One region of the Brucella sp. BE17 genome, then DNA from elsewhere that is predicted to be linked to it. Evidence: predicted binding sites of a transcription regulator. Region 1 holds the regulator's gene; the other holds the start of a gene.

Region 1 (7,735 bases):
CATTGGCGGCATCCACTTCCAGAAACAGCGTCTCAGTACGCTCCTGATAGAGATGACGTAATACTGCATCCATCAATGCGCGGCCGACACCGTGTCGCTGCATCTCACGCGCAACGGCGATGGTCAGGATTTCCGCCTCACCCGCCACAAGGCGCGCAAGTACGAACCCACAAACCGCATCGGGCTTGCCGTGCGGGCGCGCCACGAAGCCGAAAACCGTATCCTGCACAATCAGCGAGCGGAAATCATCCGAACTCCAGCCATGATGAAAGGCGACCGCATGAAGGCGCTGGATTGCCTGGCTGTCCTTGACAGCGAGCGGCTCCACGGAAACCGCTCTGTGCGCAAAGCGCCCAAACAACAAGCCCATCATCGTCTATACTCCGGCTGGCTTGCGCGGCAATGCAAACCCCACCTGCGGCTTGGCATCGGGTCCACGCATATAAAGCGGCTTTGGCGCGTCACCCGACGCACGCTTTGCGCCAAGCCGGGCATAAGTATCGATCCGGGCCGTCGGCTCAAGGGACGCCAATGCAAATCCGCCGCCACAGGCCTCATTGATGGATGCGGCAGCAGAACCGGCCAAAACGGTATCGCCGGACAGCGCGCGCGCATAGGCTTCAGCCTCTCCACGCGAAAAGATGAGCGGTTGCGACAATGGATGCAGTCCGGCATCAAAGCCTTGCGCATAAATCTCGCCGCGGTGTGCGTCGAGAAACACCGTCACAGGTTTTCCGGCGGTCTTGTCCTGCGTTTCAAAGGCCAGCGCCTCAAAGGCGGTGATGCCAATGGCCGGGCAATCAAGCGCAAGCGCAAAGCCACGCGCCGCAGAAACACCGATGCGCACGCCAGTAAACGAACCCGGGCCGACATTGACCGCCACGCGATCAATATCACGGATCGAGAGGGCTGCCTGCGCCAACGCGCGCCCGATATGATCCATCAGCACTTCGGCATGGCCTTTGCCGATATTTTCGCTGACTGCGCCAAGCACGCTATCGTGCTCTTTATCCAGAACAGCGGCGGCACACCAGGAGGCTGCGGTATCGAGTGCAAGTATTTTCATAGCGGTTGCGTAAATCAGATTTGGTCTGCCGACAAGCTAAAGCACAGAAAGGTCGGGAAAATTCAGCGCAATGGAGGGAACCATATCCGCTCAAGAGCGTTTCCCGCACAGGTGCAGGAGTGTGCCAGCTTGGCTGCGGCTTTTTAATGGCCCGGCAAGCACCTTATGCATGATCCATTGCGCTGCTCATGACGAACTCCCAATCGTCGCTAGCCGGACCAGATAAAGCCGGCATCAAAAAAGGATATGAGGATAAAATGTCCAAGAAGTCGATGCATGCAACCCGCAACGATCTTCCCTCCAATGCCAAGACGACGGTGATTGCACTTTTGAATGAAAATCTGGCCGCAACCATCGATCTGGCGCTCATTACCAAGCAGGCACACTGGAACCTCAAGGGTCCGCAATTCATTGCCGTGCACGAAATGCTCGACACTTTCCGCGCCGATCTCGACAATCATGTCGATACGATTGCCGAACGCGCCGTGCAGCTTGGCGGTACGGCCCTTGGCACGACACAGGTTGTCGCCAGCGAAACAAAGCTAAAACCTTATCCGACCGATATTTATGCCGTGCATGACCATCTTGGCGCATTGATCGAGCGCTATGGCGATGTCGCCAATCTTTTGCGCAAATCGATCAAGGATGCCGACGAAGCGGGCGATGATAACTCGGCTGATATTTTTACCGCCGCCTCGCGCTCGCTCGACAAAGCGCTCTGGTTCCTGGAAGCGCATGTGCAGGAAAAGAACTGATTATATCTTTCCCCAAAAGCAAAGGCCGGAGAACTTCTCCGGCCTTTGCTTTTTTTCACTCGGCCCATTCGCCGCATCGCATCACCGGCTCACGGCTGCCATCGGCACGCACTCCGTCCACATCGATCTGGTCTGAGCCGATCATCCAGTCGATATGGATCAGGCTCGCATTGCCGCCTTGTGCCGCGATCTCATCCGGTGACAATTTCGCGCCATCGACAAAACATTTGGAATAGCACTGGCCGAGCGCGATATGGCTTGCCGCATTTTCATCAAACAGCGTGTTGTAGAACAAAAGCCCGCTCTGCGAAATCGGCGAGGAATGCGGCACAAGTGCTACTTCACCGAGCCTTCTTGCGCCTTCATCCGTGTCCAGCACTTTTGCAAGCACTTCCTCGCCGCGGCTTGCCTTTGCTTCAATGATGCGCCCGCCTTCAAAGCGCACGGCGATATTGTCGATCAGCGTTCCCTGATGCGACAGCGGCTTGGTGCTTGAAACATAACCATCAACGCGAAGCGCATGCGGCGTGGTAAATACCTCTTCGGTCGGAATGTTGGGATTACAGGTAATGCCGTTCTTGGCCGTTGATGCACCGCCGTGCCATTCATGCCCATCGGCAAGCCCGACGATCAGATCAGTGCCTGGCCCCTTGAAATGTAGTGCACTGAAGCGCTTTGCATTGAGAAAACGCGTGCGCGTGCGCAGTGCTGCATTATGCGCGGCCCATGCGCCGACCGGATCTTCGACATCGACGCGCGAGGCCGCAAAGATCGCCTCGGCCAGCTTGCGGGTGGCAACATCCTGCGTATCCTCAGGAAACATCAGCTTTGCCCAGTCCGGATTGGGATAGGAGACGATGTTCCAGTTGATATCGAAACCGGCAATTTTTTCGAGTGCCGGTTGATAGGCCTTGGAATTGGCGCGATTGGCGCGCGAAACTTTGGATGAGTCCTGTGACGACAAAAGCATTGGATTATCGGCAGCAATAGCCAGACGTGCAGCACCATTTGCGTAGGCTTTTGCCATGCCCTCATAGAGCCAGTCCGAGGCGCGGTCGAAACTTGCATCGGGCGCATTCTCATACCGCGCCAGCGCAATGTCATCATCGGCAAAAAATGGCGTTACCAGCCCGGCACCGGCCTTATAGGCGTGCTTGGCGACCAGCCTCACCAGAGGCAGTGCCACCACAGGTGCTGTGACGACCAGATCCTGCCCCTCACGCAGTTGCAGCCCGACACGAATTGCAACCTCCGCCAGACGTTCGAGTTTAACCGGGTCGATAACGGAATGCTGCGTTGTATCATTGGCCATGGAGTTCAACCTTTTTCATGCTGGTACGTTGCCGCATATTGTATAAATCTGCGCAAATTTAACATCAATGAGATTAATTTTCCCAAGCGGCAACCAAATACGCGGACAACAGCTCAGCGGCATAATTCCACCACTCTTTCCTTCCTACTGCCGGATATTTTCAAACGGTCAGCCCAAGGAAGACCAGCCCTAATGAAGAAACAGTTTTTTATTTTATCAGGAATGACGAGCATTCTTGCCGGTTGCATCGCCATGACACCAGCGCAACAACGCGCAATCGATCAAAACACATGTGTGAACTACGGCTTTCAGCCACACACGGACGCTTTCGCCAAATGTATGATGCGTCTGGATCTATATCGTCAGCAAGCAATTATGAGCGCCCAGCAAGATCTGGAATAAGGAAACAGTCCTTTAAAATCGCACTTCACAACCGGTATAATTTACCACGCTTTTCGCCCTTATAGCGCTATAATGTTTTTCGCGGTCACAATATGAGGGCAAAAGGTTGAATAGGAAGCTTGTTGTTTTGTTGGGATTTGCGGGGCTACTTGTCGGCTGTACCACGATGACGCCGCAAGAGCGTCGTGCCGCAGACGAGAATACCTGTCGCAGCTACGGTTTCAGAGCAAGGACGGATTTCTTTGCCAATTGCCTGATGCGTCTTGACCTTGATCGCCGCGCAGACCGTCGCGCTTTTGAAAACCGCGCTGATTTCTATGACCGTCCGGTCATTTTCTACCAGCCGGCCTATCGTCCCGTAGCCGTCCGCGCCGTAAAAAAATAAGGCGCGGACCAATTAAAGCGCCGATCAAAGCGGTGTTTCGGGACGATCCTGTGCCAGAAGCAATGCACCGACGGAATCAATCTGCTTCTGTTCCACACGAGCATAGCCAAGTGCCTGCGACTGGCTGTCGAGCGTCGAGGCTTCGACGCGCGGCTGATAGGATGCAAGCTGCTGCGATGTCGTATCAACGTTTGCTTGTGCTACAGCTGGCGCAACCCGATTCTCCTGAGCCTGTGGGCCGAAACCGCCATTTTCCGCATTTGTTTCGCCGGTGACAGCTCTTGCCAGCGCAACCTGCACGCTTGGCGCAGCATCGGGAGCCGATTTCGATGATGCCCCCGCGAAAGCAAGTCTGTAGGGATCCTGCGGAACCGGATGCAGAAGCGATCCATCGCGTTTACGCTTTTCGTAGAAGGAGTTACCTCCGGCAACCAGAACATAATGCATGTTCTGGTATGGGAACTTGAGGCCCGCGGTGTGGAAGAACATGGCGTTCTTCAGTTTGGGATGCCGTTTGCCCTTCAGCACCGCATCGGCTGCGGCTTGCACATCCGGCAATGCCTTTGAATTCATTTTGCGACTGAGAACACCGGGCGCGAACTGGTTCTTCTGACCGACGACGCCGCATACCGTGCCGGGATACCGGCCAGAGGCGAGACGGTTCATGACAACCGTACCCACAGCGACGAGGCCGTCCGGGCTTGAACGATTTGATTCGAAGAACATTGCCCGCTCAAGGCAATTGCGGTCTCGCGCCGTGTAGGTGTAAGTCTTGACGCCATTGACTGACTTGACGTGACTTGTCGACGCCGTCTTATCGCTCTTTGCCGAGGAACCGGTCGTCGTGCAACCCGTCACCAAAAAAGGTGCTACAATCAATCCCGCCAGAACAGGCAGCTTCCATTTACCCACGCGCGTCAATGGCACACTCCATAGCTCGGGTTCACTCGCATATCTGAACCCTTCATAATCAGCCGGTCAAAAAGCATAAGCGCACGGCTGGGGTGCAATTTTGAAAATGGACGAAGATCAGTTTCTCGCGCCCGTTACTTCACTTGTCATATCCAAAGTTTTGTAACTTTTAGGCTAAAAAATGACGAAAGAGCAAATTCTGCAATCGCTTCTTTGACGCCTTGCTGACTTGGAGTAAACCATTTCGTATTTTTCAATCGCCGCGCAAATAGTTCAAAATCATTAATATTTTCTTAAATATACATGACCTTGACGAGATGGATGGTATTCGTTGTAATTCAACGGCTTGCAATACGCGTCACAACATTACCTTAATCTGAAAAACTTCTTCCACCAAGGTTTTCTTCTTGAAAATGATCGCCGAAGAACATCAACCGGCACATATTTCTGACTACGTAACGGTTCCATGAACTTTGATGTGGTGAATGTAATATTACGTGAAAACAGCCGGTTTTCATCTTTATGACGAGGCGAATCACTGGTGTTGCTTGGCGCAGATATCAAACAAGGCCCGCCTTCCAGCTGGAAAGCGGACCTTGAATTCAGTGCGGAAAGAATTCAACCGAACGAGTAGCCAGCTCCGCGCACGGTGCGAATGGGATCAAGACCGCGGCTGACATTGATCGCCTTGCGCAGGCGTCCGACATGCACATCCACGGTACGGTCATCGACATAGATGTCCGGACCCCAGACGCCATCGAGCAACTGGCTGCGCGAAAAGACGCGGCCCGGCGACATCATGAAATATTCCAGAAGGCGAAATTCTGTCGGTCCGAGACGAATTTCCTTTTCCTTGCGGTAAACGCGGTGCTGCTGGCGGTCGAGCACCAGCTCGCCCACTTTGAGCACATGCGAAAGCAGGCTCGGATTGGCGCGGCGCAGCATGGCCTTGACGCGGGCCAGAAGTTCCGGCGTGGAAAAGGGCTTGACCACATAGTCGTCCGCACCAACGCTCAATCCCCGCACGCGCTCGCTTTCCTCGCCACGCGCGGTCAGCATGATGACCGGCAGACGTTCCGTTTCCGGCCATTGGCGCAGACGGCGGCAAAGCTCGATGCCAGAAACGCCCGGCAACATCCAGTCTAGAATGAGAAGGTCGGGCACATTTTCACGCAACGCGATTTCCGCCTCATCCCCCCGCAACATTGTATCGACGTGATAGCCTTCGGCTTCCAGATTATAGCGCAGCAGAACGCTCAACGCTTCTTCGTCTTCAACCACAGCGATTTTGGGTACCTGTGACATGCGGTATTTCCTGTTCAAATCCGCGAACGGCAGATCAAATCCCCCAGTATCGATCCTGTGCCGTCGCGCTATTCCTTCATGCTCCCCGCCAAAGCGACAATGGTCGGTCTGCCTCAGCTTGGCGTATCCACGACGATGCCGTGGCTAAGATCGTCCTTGGGGCGTTCCGTGGGCATCTGCAGGCCAGTCACGATATAATAGACCGTCTCGGCAATATTGGTGGCATGATCGCCGATACGCTCGATATTCTTGGCGCAGAACAAAAGATGCGTGCAGGCCGAAATATTGCGCGGATCTTCCATCATATAGGTCAGCAACTCGCGGAACAGCGAGGTGTACATCGCATCAATTTCGTCATCGCGATCACGCACCACATTGATCTGCTGCACGGAGCGCGTCGCATAGGCGTCAAGCACATCCTTCAACTGCGTCAGGGCCAGCTCTGCCAGCGTTTCAAGACCGCGATAAAGCTTGATCGGCTGCCTCGATTCGGAAACAGCAGCAACGCGCTTGGCAATATTCTTACCCAGATCACCGACGCGCTCCAGATCGGCTGAAATGCGGATCGAACCAATGATCTCACGCAAATCCACAGCCATTGGCTGGCGCTTGGCGATAATCATGACAGCCTTATCGTCAATCTCGCGCTCGCTTGCATCTAGAATGAGATCGTCGGAAATCACGCGCTGGGCCAGCGCATTGTCGGCATTGACAATGGCTGCCACGGATTGCTCGACCATGCGTTCGGCATGACCGCCCATTTCGGCGATCTTTTGCGCAAGGAATTTCAGTTCATCGTCATAGGCACTAACGGTATGCTGAGCCATAATAAACCTCGTTATGGAAATCGTGAGAACCCGTCAGCCAAAGCGTCCGGTGATGTAATCCTGGGTGCGCTTTTCGGTCGGTGCCGTAAACATCGTCTCGGTATCGCCCACTTCGACGAGATTGCCCAGGTGGAACATGGCCGTGCGCTGCGACACACGTGCCGCCTGCTGCATGGAGTGGGTCACGATAACGATGGTGTAGTTCTGGCGCAATTCGTCGATAAGCTCTTCCACCTTGGCGGTGGCGATAGGATCAAGTGCCGAGCATGGCTCATCCATGAGGATTACTTCTGGGCTGACTGCAATGGCGCGAGCAATACACAGGCGCTGCTGCTGGCCGCCTGACAGGCCAGTGCCTGCATCGTGCAGACGGTCTTTCACTTCCTCGAAAAGGCTGGCCTTCTGAAGGCTGGTCACGACGATTTCTTCCATATCGGCCTTGTTGCGCGCCAGACCATGGATACGCGGTCCATAGGCCACATTTTCATAAATGGTCTTTGGAAACGGGTTCGGCTTCTGGAACACCATGCCGACACGGGCGCGCAGTTCTACCACGTCGATTTTTGGATCGTAGATATCCTCGTCATCGAGCGTGATCTTGCCAGTGATGCGGCAGCCCTCGATGGTGTCGTTCATGCGATTGAGCGAGCGCAGGAAGGTAGACTTGCCGCAACCAGAAGGACCAATCAGCGCCGTGACCATCTTTTCCGGCACCTCCAGATCAACTTCGAACAGGGCCTGCTTCTCACCATAGAATACACAAACCTTGTC
Region 2 (7,735 bases), 960 kb from region 1:
ACAAAAAACGGTTTTTTGGGCTGAGGCACGTCGATTACACGTTCAACAGCACCAGCCACTTCATCCATCAGCGGCAACCAGGTTTCACGTATGCCGTTAAGCTCGACGCCTCTGCCATTTTCGGCACTGTTTTCGGCCTTCTCATCCGAACCGCGTTGACGAAGGCGTTCGATAAGCCATGCGCCCGCAGTGTCGAGGCCGGAAATATTGGACGCTTCAAGAGTGATCGGCTGTTTGCCGACACTTTTCTCCAGATCGCGCATCTTGTCATCGACGAGGTGTACGCTTTGCGACACCCAACGACCGCTCAAGCGGACCAGGCGCGTGCCATCCTGCTCGCTCACATCGATCTTTGGCGTTTCATCGGCAGCGCTTCTTGCTTTATCGTCGGTGTCGGTCAAAATAGCTTACCTCTTATACCAAGTATAGATGCATAAAAATGATCTGTCCTTGGTTAAGCCCATGTGGCGATTAAAGATTTTCAAGGCACGATGCGTTAGCCTCTCAAGCCTTGATATTATATGAGTCGCTTGCCGACCGAAATACTGCGTTCCAAAGGGCTCTCCTCATGCACTTTAGCTTAAACCTTGCCGTAGAACGCTATCCCATTGCGGGTAAATTCACAATTTCAAGAGGGTCAAAAACCGAAGCGGCTGTGGTTGTGTGTTCAGTCAGCAATGGAACCCTGGTCGGGCGCGGCGAATGCGTGCCCTATGCGCGCTATGGCGAGAGCCTTGAAAGTGTCGTTGAAGCCATCGAATCAATGCGCAAGAAAATCGAGAATGGTGCCACACGACTGGACATCCAGCGCCTCATGGCAGCCGGTGCTGCGCGCAATGCCGTCGACTGCGCTCTTTGGGATCTGGAAGCCAAGTCCACCGGCAGACGCGTTGCAGATCAACTGTCCATCAAACCGCACCCCCTTCAAACAGCCATCACGGTTTCACTGGGAACACCGCAGGAAATGGCCGAAGCGACGGCGAAAGTCGCGCATTATCCGCTGATCAAGGTGAAAATGGGTAGCGACAGCGATATTGCGCGCATTCAGGCTGTCGCAGCTGCAGCGCCCAAGAGCCGGATCATCATTGATGCCAATGAGGGCTGGAATAATGCGAACATCGCTGAAAACATTCACGCTGCTGCACATGCGGGTGTCATTCTCATCGAACAGCCACTGCCTGCGGGAAATGATGATATTTTGCGCCATATCGAGCGGTCCGTCATGATTTGCGCCGATGAAAGCGTGCATACGGCCCAAGGTCTGGAAGACCTCGTTGACCGCTACGATGCAGTCAACATCAAACTCGACAAGGCGGGCGGACTGACCGAAGGCCTCATCATGCGTGATAAGGCGTTGAAACTGGGGCTTCAAATCATGGTCGGCTGTATGGTGGGCACATCGCTTGGCATGGCACCAGCGGTGCTTCTCGCGCAAAATGCGGCGGTAGTCGATCTCGATGGCCCACTCCTTTTAGCACAGGACCGCGAGCCGGGACTTCGTTATGAGGGCGCACTCGTCTATCCGCCGGAAGCAACCGTCTGGGGTTGAGTTACCGCGTAGTCGGCTTCATGGCTTGTGCCATTGACCGACATCAGCGCATCTTCAAAAATATCGGCGCAGGCATCCCAGGTAAAAGGCTTGAGCACTTCTTCCGGATCGAATTTTTCCATCGCGAGCGCTTCCAGACAGGCGGCTTGCAAATCCTCGGAAAGGACGCCGGCGCCGGTTGCCCCCACAACGTCCTTTGAGCCAGGAACCGGAAATGCTGCAACCGGCAGTCCTGATGAAATTGCTTCCAGCAACACAAGGCCGAATGTGTCGGTACGGCTTGGAAACACAAAGACATCAGCGCTCGCATAGGTTTTTGCCAGCGCTTCACCTTCGCGTTTACCGACGAACAAGACATCCGGGTAACGCAATTTCAGCTCATTGAGCGCAGGCCCGTCACCCACGATGAGTTTTTTGCCCGGCAGCTTGAGATCGAGAAACGCTGGTAGGTTCTTTTCTGATGCCACACGCCCAACGCAAATAAAAACCGGCTCCTCTTGCTGGGGTGCGATATCTGGCCGTGGATAAAACACAGAGCGATCAACTCCTCGTGTCCACAAATCAAGTCCGGTAAAACCGCGCTCTTTCAAGTCGTCCATAATAGATTGCGTTGGCACCAGTGTGTGTGTCGCGGCGTTATGAAAGCGTCGCAGAAAGCCATAGGTCCAGCTTAAGGGAACTGGAACTCGTTCTGCGACATATTCCGCAAAACGGGTATGAAAGCTCGTCGTGAAACGCCAGCCCAATTTCATGCAGGCACGCCGCGCCATGATGCCGAGTGGACCTTCAGTCGCAATGTGGATGTAATCGGGTTTAAGCGCTACAAGTCTACGCTTAAACGCCCATGGTGTTGTCAGCGCCAACCTTATTTCCGGATAAGTCGGGCATGGAGCAGAGCGATAATCGAGCGGCGAAACGATTTCGACGGCATAGCCACGGGCCAGCATCATTTCCTGGCATTTGGTCAGGGTTCGCACAACGCCGTTGACCTGAGGATGCCAAGCATCGCTGATGATGACGATTTTCTTCATCAACTGACCTTTGCGACTTCGCGCGCCGGACGCGGCAGTTGAATGATTGTGCCTTCATCTGCCTCATGACTACTGGGGCGCTTTTTGCCGGAGATCGGGCTGCTATCACGCATATGCGTCCAATCAAGAAGCTCCATACGTCCATCGAAATGCTCGACGACCGCAGTGCAACTCTCAACCCAGTCGCCGGTATTGATATATTCGACATCGTTCATCATCTCGATGGTGGCGTGATGAATATGACCACAGATGACGCCATCGACACCGATGCGCTTGGCCTCTTCCGAGACCACATCTTCAAACTGACCGATAAAATTGACCGCCTTTTTCACACGGAATTTCGCCCAGGCCGAAAACGACCAGTAGCGCAGCCCGAAATAGGCACGCACACGGCTCATGACCGTGTTGATCCAGATGGCCGTATCATAGGCCCAGTCGCCCAGATAAGCGATGAAACGCGCATTGCGAACCACCACATCAAACTGGTCACCGTGGATGACCAGAAATTTTCGACCATCAGCGGTTTCATGGATGGCACGGTTCATTACTTCAATGCCACCAAAATGCGTACCCTGAAAATTGCGCAAAAACTCGTCGTGATTGCCCGCAATATAAATAATGGTTGCGCCCTTGCGGCTCTGGCGCAAAAGCTTTTGCACCACGTCATTATGTTCCTGCGGCCAGTGCCAGCTACGGCGCAATCGCCAGCCATCGACGATATCACCGACCAGATAGATCGTCTCGGCCTCGTGATGGCGCAGAAAATCCAGCAGCAGATCGGCCTGTGCCGCCTTTGACCCCAGATGAACATCGGAAATAAAGAGCGTCCGGAACTTCTTTGCCTGCGTCGGATCGGTGCTCATTTGATTGTCCCTCAAAATGGACCAGCAAACCGGGTAATCCCGAATGAAGGCGACAAAACCCGATTCTTGTCACAGCCATATGACGGTTTGCTGAAGCATGGGCGTCGCCTTCTGTTCAGACGACGCATTTTCTTGGGAGAAGCGAAACGATGGACATTTCAGCACGTTGACGTGAAATCGCGCAGAAACCGGTTGATTGCATATGCTTCTTGGTGGCATGTCATCATTGCTCAAACAAAAGAGGATGAAGCCGTGGATTCGGGTTTTCAGGGCCGCCGGATGAATGCAAGCGCATCAGGTTATGGACCCCCTCCTTTCTAGTTTCACCATGATGGCAGCGGCTGTAAAAGCGCTTTTAACATCTCATTTTAACATCACAGGGATAAACTCATTTTACAAAATGGGTCTACAGAATCCTGACAACTTCGATTAGAAGTACAAGGCCGAAGGCCCGGTACTCTTCCCTGCACCTTCTGTCCGCCACAGTTTGCTGCGGCGAGAATAACCGGAAAGCGATGCGATTATGACCAAGAAAAAGACTACCACGCCTGCACTCTCGGATTTCGACGAGGCAGCACTCTTCTTCCACCGCTATCCGAAGCCGGGAAAGCTGGAAATTCAGGCAACCAAGCCGCTCGGCAACCAGCGCGATCTCGCGCTTGCCTATTCGCCGGGGGTTGCTGCTCCCTGCCTTGCCATTCAGGACGATCCCGCACTTGCAGCCGACTATACGGCGCGCGGCAATCTCGTGGCCGTGGTTTCCAACGGCACCGCGGTTCTGGGCCTTGGCAATATCGGCGCACTCGCATCCAAGCCGGTGATGGAAGGCAAGGCGGTCCTTTTCAAGAAATTTGCCGATATCGATGTATTCGACATTGAAATCGAGGCGCATGACATCAACCATATCGTCGATGTGGTGGCAGCACTCGAGCCGACCTTTGGCGGCATCAATCTGGAAGATATCAAGGCGCCCGAATGTTTCGATGTCGAGGAACAGCTTCGCGCCAAGATGAATATTCCGGTTTTCCACGATGACCAGCATGGTACCGCAATCATCGTCGCAGCCGCTGTATTGAATGGCCTTGAACTGGCCGGAAAAAGCATCACGGACGCAAAGATCGTGACGTCCGGTGCGGGTGCGGCAGCGCTTGCCTGCCTCAATCTTTTGGTCAATCTGGGTGCAAAACGCGAAAACATCTGGGTCTGCGACATTGAAGGCGTGGTCTATGATGGTCGCAACACGCTGATGGACCGCTGGAAGGAAGTTTACGCGCAAAAGACCGATGCCCGCACACTTGCCGAAGTCATTGGCGGCGCGGATGTCTTCCTCGGTCTTTCGGCGGCGGGTGTGCTCAAACCTGAACTTCTCAAACAGATGGCCGAAAAGCCGCTGATCATGGCGCTGGCCAATCCCAAGCCCGAAATCATGCCGGAAGAAGCGCGCAGCGCGCGCGCTGACGCGATGATCTGCACTGGACGTTCGGATTACCCCAACCAGGTCAACAATGTTTTGTGCTTCCCGCACATTTTCCGCGGTGCGCTGGATGTCGGTGCGACCGCGATCAATGAAGAGATGAAGCTGGCCGCTGTTCGCGCCATTGCGGGACTTGCGCGTGAGGAGCCGTCCGATGTTGCTGCCCGCGCCTATTCCGGCGACACGCCCACCTTTGGCCCGGATTATATCATCCCTTCCCCGTTCGATCAGCGACTGATTCTGCGCATTGCGCCAGCCGTTGCAAAGGCCGCCATGGAAACAGGCGTCGCCACGCGCCCGATCGAGGACATGGAGGCCTATCTCGACAGGCTCAACCGTTTCGTTTTCCGCTCCGGCCTCATCATGAAGCCGGTCTTTGCCGCCGCCCGCGCGCAGGAAAAGCCTAAGCGCGTCATCTATTCCGATGGTGAAGACGAACGCGTGCTGCGCGCCGCACAGGTGGTGGTCGAGGAAGGCATCGCGTCTCCCATTCTTGTTGGCCGTCCCCAGGTCGTGGATACAAGACTGCGCCGTTATGGCTTGAAAATCCGCGCCGGTGTGGATTTTGAGCTGATCAACCCCGAAGACGATCCGCGCTATCGCGATTATGTCGATCTTTATCTGTCGCTCACAGGCCGTCAGGGTATTACGCCGGAAGCGGCACGCACCATCGTGCGTACCAATTCAACGGCCATTGCCGCCCTTGCCGTCATGCGTGACGAGGCGGACGCCATGATCTGCGGTCTGGAAGGTCGTTTCGAGCGTCACTTGCGCGTTGTCGGACAGATCATCGGCAAGGTGCCGGGCATTCATGATTATTCCGCGCTGAGCCTTTTGATTTCGCAGCGCGGTGCACTGTTTTTGACCGATACCTATGTCAATGTCGATCCGGCCCCAGATGAGATTTCGGAAATCGCCATTCTTGCAGCCAGGGAAATCGACCGTTTCGGCATCGTGCCGAAAGTGGCGCTGGTGTCGCATTCCAATTTTGGCTCCAAGGAAAGTGCAAGCGCGGAAAAAATGCGCAAAGCTGCTGCCCTTCTGGCCGAAAAAGCCCCGGACCTTGAATCGGACGGCGAAATGCATGGTGATTCAGCCCTTTCGCAGGCCATGCGCGATCGTGTGTTTCCGAATTCACGCCTGAAGGGCGAAGCCAATCTTCTGGTGTTCCCAAACCTCGATGCCGCCAACATCACGCTTAATGTGGTTAAAAGCGTCACCGATGCGCTGCATGTCGGCCCGATCCTGCTGGGTGCGGCCCGTCCCGCGCATATTCTCACACCGTCCGTTACTTCGCGTGGCGTGGTCAATATGACGGCGCTGGCCGTGGTCGAAGCGCTGCAGCGCGCGGGAGAAGCACCGGCGACCACGGCAAAGCAGCACAAATAATCCGTTTTCAACACATGAAAAAAGCGGGCACGGTTCACACCATGCCCGCTTTTTTAGTTCGTCGATAGTTCAGGGCTTGCGGCTTTGAACCTTTTCCGGCCCCATCAAGACCAGAAGATCGGCTAGCTCCGGGCCATGCGCCTGTCCTGTCAGCGCAAGACGCAGCGGCATGAACAGGCCCTTGCCCTTGCGACCGCTCTGCGCTTTTGCGGCATCTGTCCATTGTTTCCATGTGTCACGATCCCAAGGACCGTCCGGCAACAGTGTGAAAGCATCTTGCACAAAGGCGCGGTCTTCCTCGGAAAGCTCCGGCAGTTCTGACAAATCACCGCTTACGACCTGCCACCAGTGCTGCACATCGTTGAAATGATCGAGATTACCGCGCACGGCAAGCCAGAAAGCTTCCGTTTTTTCGCCCATGATCCCCAACGCCTCAAGACGCGGTTTGGCGCTCTCAAAAGTCATCTCGTGTAGAAGCGAACGGTTGAGTGTGTCCAGTTCCGAAGGGTCGAATTTGGCCGCCGACTTCGTGATCGATGCGAGACTGAAATGCTCGGCCAAGGCTTCCATGGTGGAGGCTGCGGAAACATTTTCCGACGTACCAATCAGCACGGCGAGTGACGCCACCGCCATCGGCTCATAACCGTTCTCGCGTAGCGAGCCTACTGAAAGCGCACCCGTGCGCTTGGACAGCCCTTCGCCGGTCGTGGTGGTGAGCAGATTGTGGTGGCCGAAAGCAGGAGCTTGCGCACCGAGCGCACGAAAAATCGCCATCTGCACGCCGGTATTGGTAACGTGGTCGTCGCCGCGAATAATATGGGTGACGCCCATATCGATATCATCCACGACCGAAGGCAAGGTGTAGAGATAAGTTCCGTCTTCACGAAGCAGCACCGGATCGGACATTGATGCCAGATCAACCACTTGCGGTCCGCGTACCAGATCGTCCCAATGGACTTCTGTGCGCTCAGTGACGAAAGGATCGCTTGCAAAGTTCGGCAGAAGGAAACGCCAGTGCGGCTTGCGGCCTTCGGCTTCAAATGCCGCTTTTTCGGCATCGGTGAGCTTTAGTGCCTCACGGCCATAGACCGGTGGCAAACGACGGGCCAGCCTGAGCTTGCGGCGACGTTCGAGTTCATCGGCGCTCTCATAGCAGGCATAAAGCAGCCCTGCCTGTTTCAGCTTTTCAACGGCCCTGGCATAAATATCAAAGCGCTTGGACTGATATTCAACCCGGTCGGGACGGATGCCAAGCCATTCAAGATCAACCGCGATGGCCTTGGCATATTCATCGCGCGACCGCTCGACGTCGGTATCGTCATAGCGCAGGATGAAATTGCCGTTGTTCTTTTGCGCATAAAGCCAGTTGGACAGAGCGGTTCGCGTATTGCCGATATGAATATAGCCCGTCGGCGACGGGGCAAAACGA

What was found. The regulator PhoB, encoded in region 1, activates phosphate uptake and scavenging genes when phosphate is short. The targets are predictions, from matches to a motif close to TGTCATNNANCTGTCAT.
Positions count from the first base shown of each region.
Region 2: the regulator PhoB is predicted to act here: its motif matches at 3,512-3,528, upstream of AAIB41_RS03080 (UDP-2,3-diacylglucosamine diphosphatase).

Region 1 covers NZ_CP154467.1:2,020,640-2,028,374, reverse strand. Annotated here, with positions in the region: gene rimI (ribosomal protein S18-alanine N-acetyltransferase) at 1-373, opposite strand, end outside; gene tsaB (tRNA (adenosine(37)-N6)-threonylcarbamoyltransferase complex dimerization subunit type 1 TsaB) at 377-1,066, opposite strand; gene dps (DNA starvation/stationary phase protection protein Dps) at 1,324-1,821, shown strand; gene AAIB41_RS09855 (aminopeptidase) at 1,877-3,133, opposite strand; gene AAIB41_RS09850 (hypothetical protein) at 3,326-3,535, shown strand; gene AAIB41_RS09845 (hypothetical protein) at 3,702-3,920, shown strand; gene AAIB41_RS09840 (cell wall hydrolase) at 3,945-4,841, opposite strand; gene phoB (phosphate regulon transcriptional regulator PhoB) at 5,451-6,137, opposite strand; gene phoU (phosphate signaling complex protein PhoU) at 6,251-6,967, opposite strand; gene pstB (phosphate ABC transporter ATP-binding protein PstB) at 6,998-7,735, opposite strand, start outside.
Region 2 covers NZ_CP154467.1:627,782-635,516, reverse strand. Annotated here, with positions in the region: gene AAIB41_RS03095 (ABC transporter permease) at 1-404, opposite strand, end outside; gene dgcA (N-acetyl-D-Glu racemase DgcA) at 569-1,549, shown strand; gene AAIB41_RS03085 (glycosyltransferase family 1 protein) at 1,519-2,580, opposite strand; gene AAIB41_RS03080 (UDP-2,3-diacylglucosamine diphosphatase) at 2,580-3,443, opposite strand; gene AAIB41_RS03075 (NADP-dependent malic enzyme) at 3,967-6,306, shown strand; gene gltX (glutamate--tRNA ligase) at 6,376-7,735, opposite strand, start outside.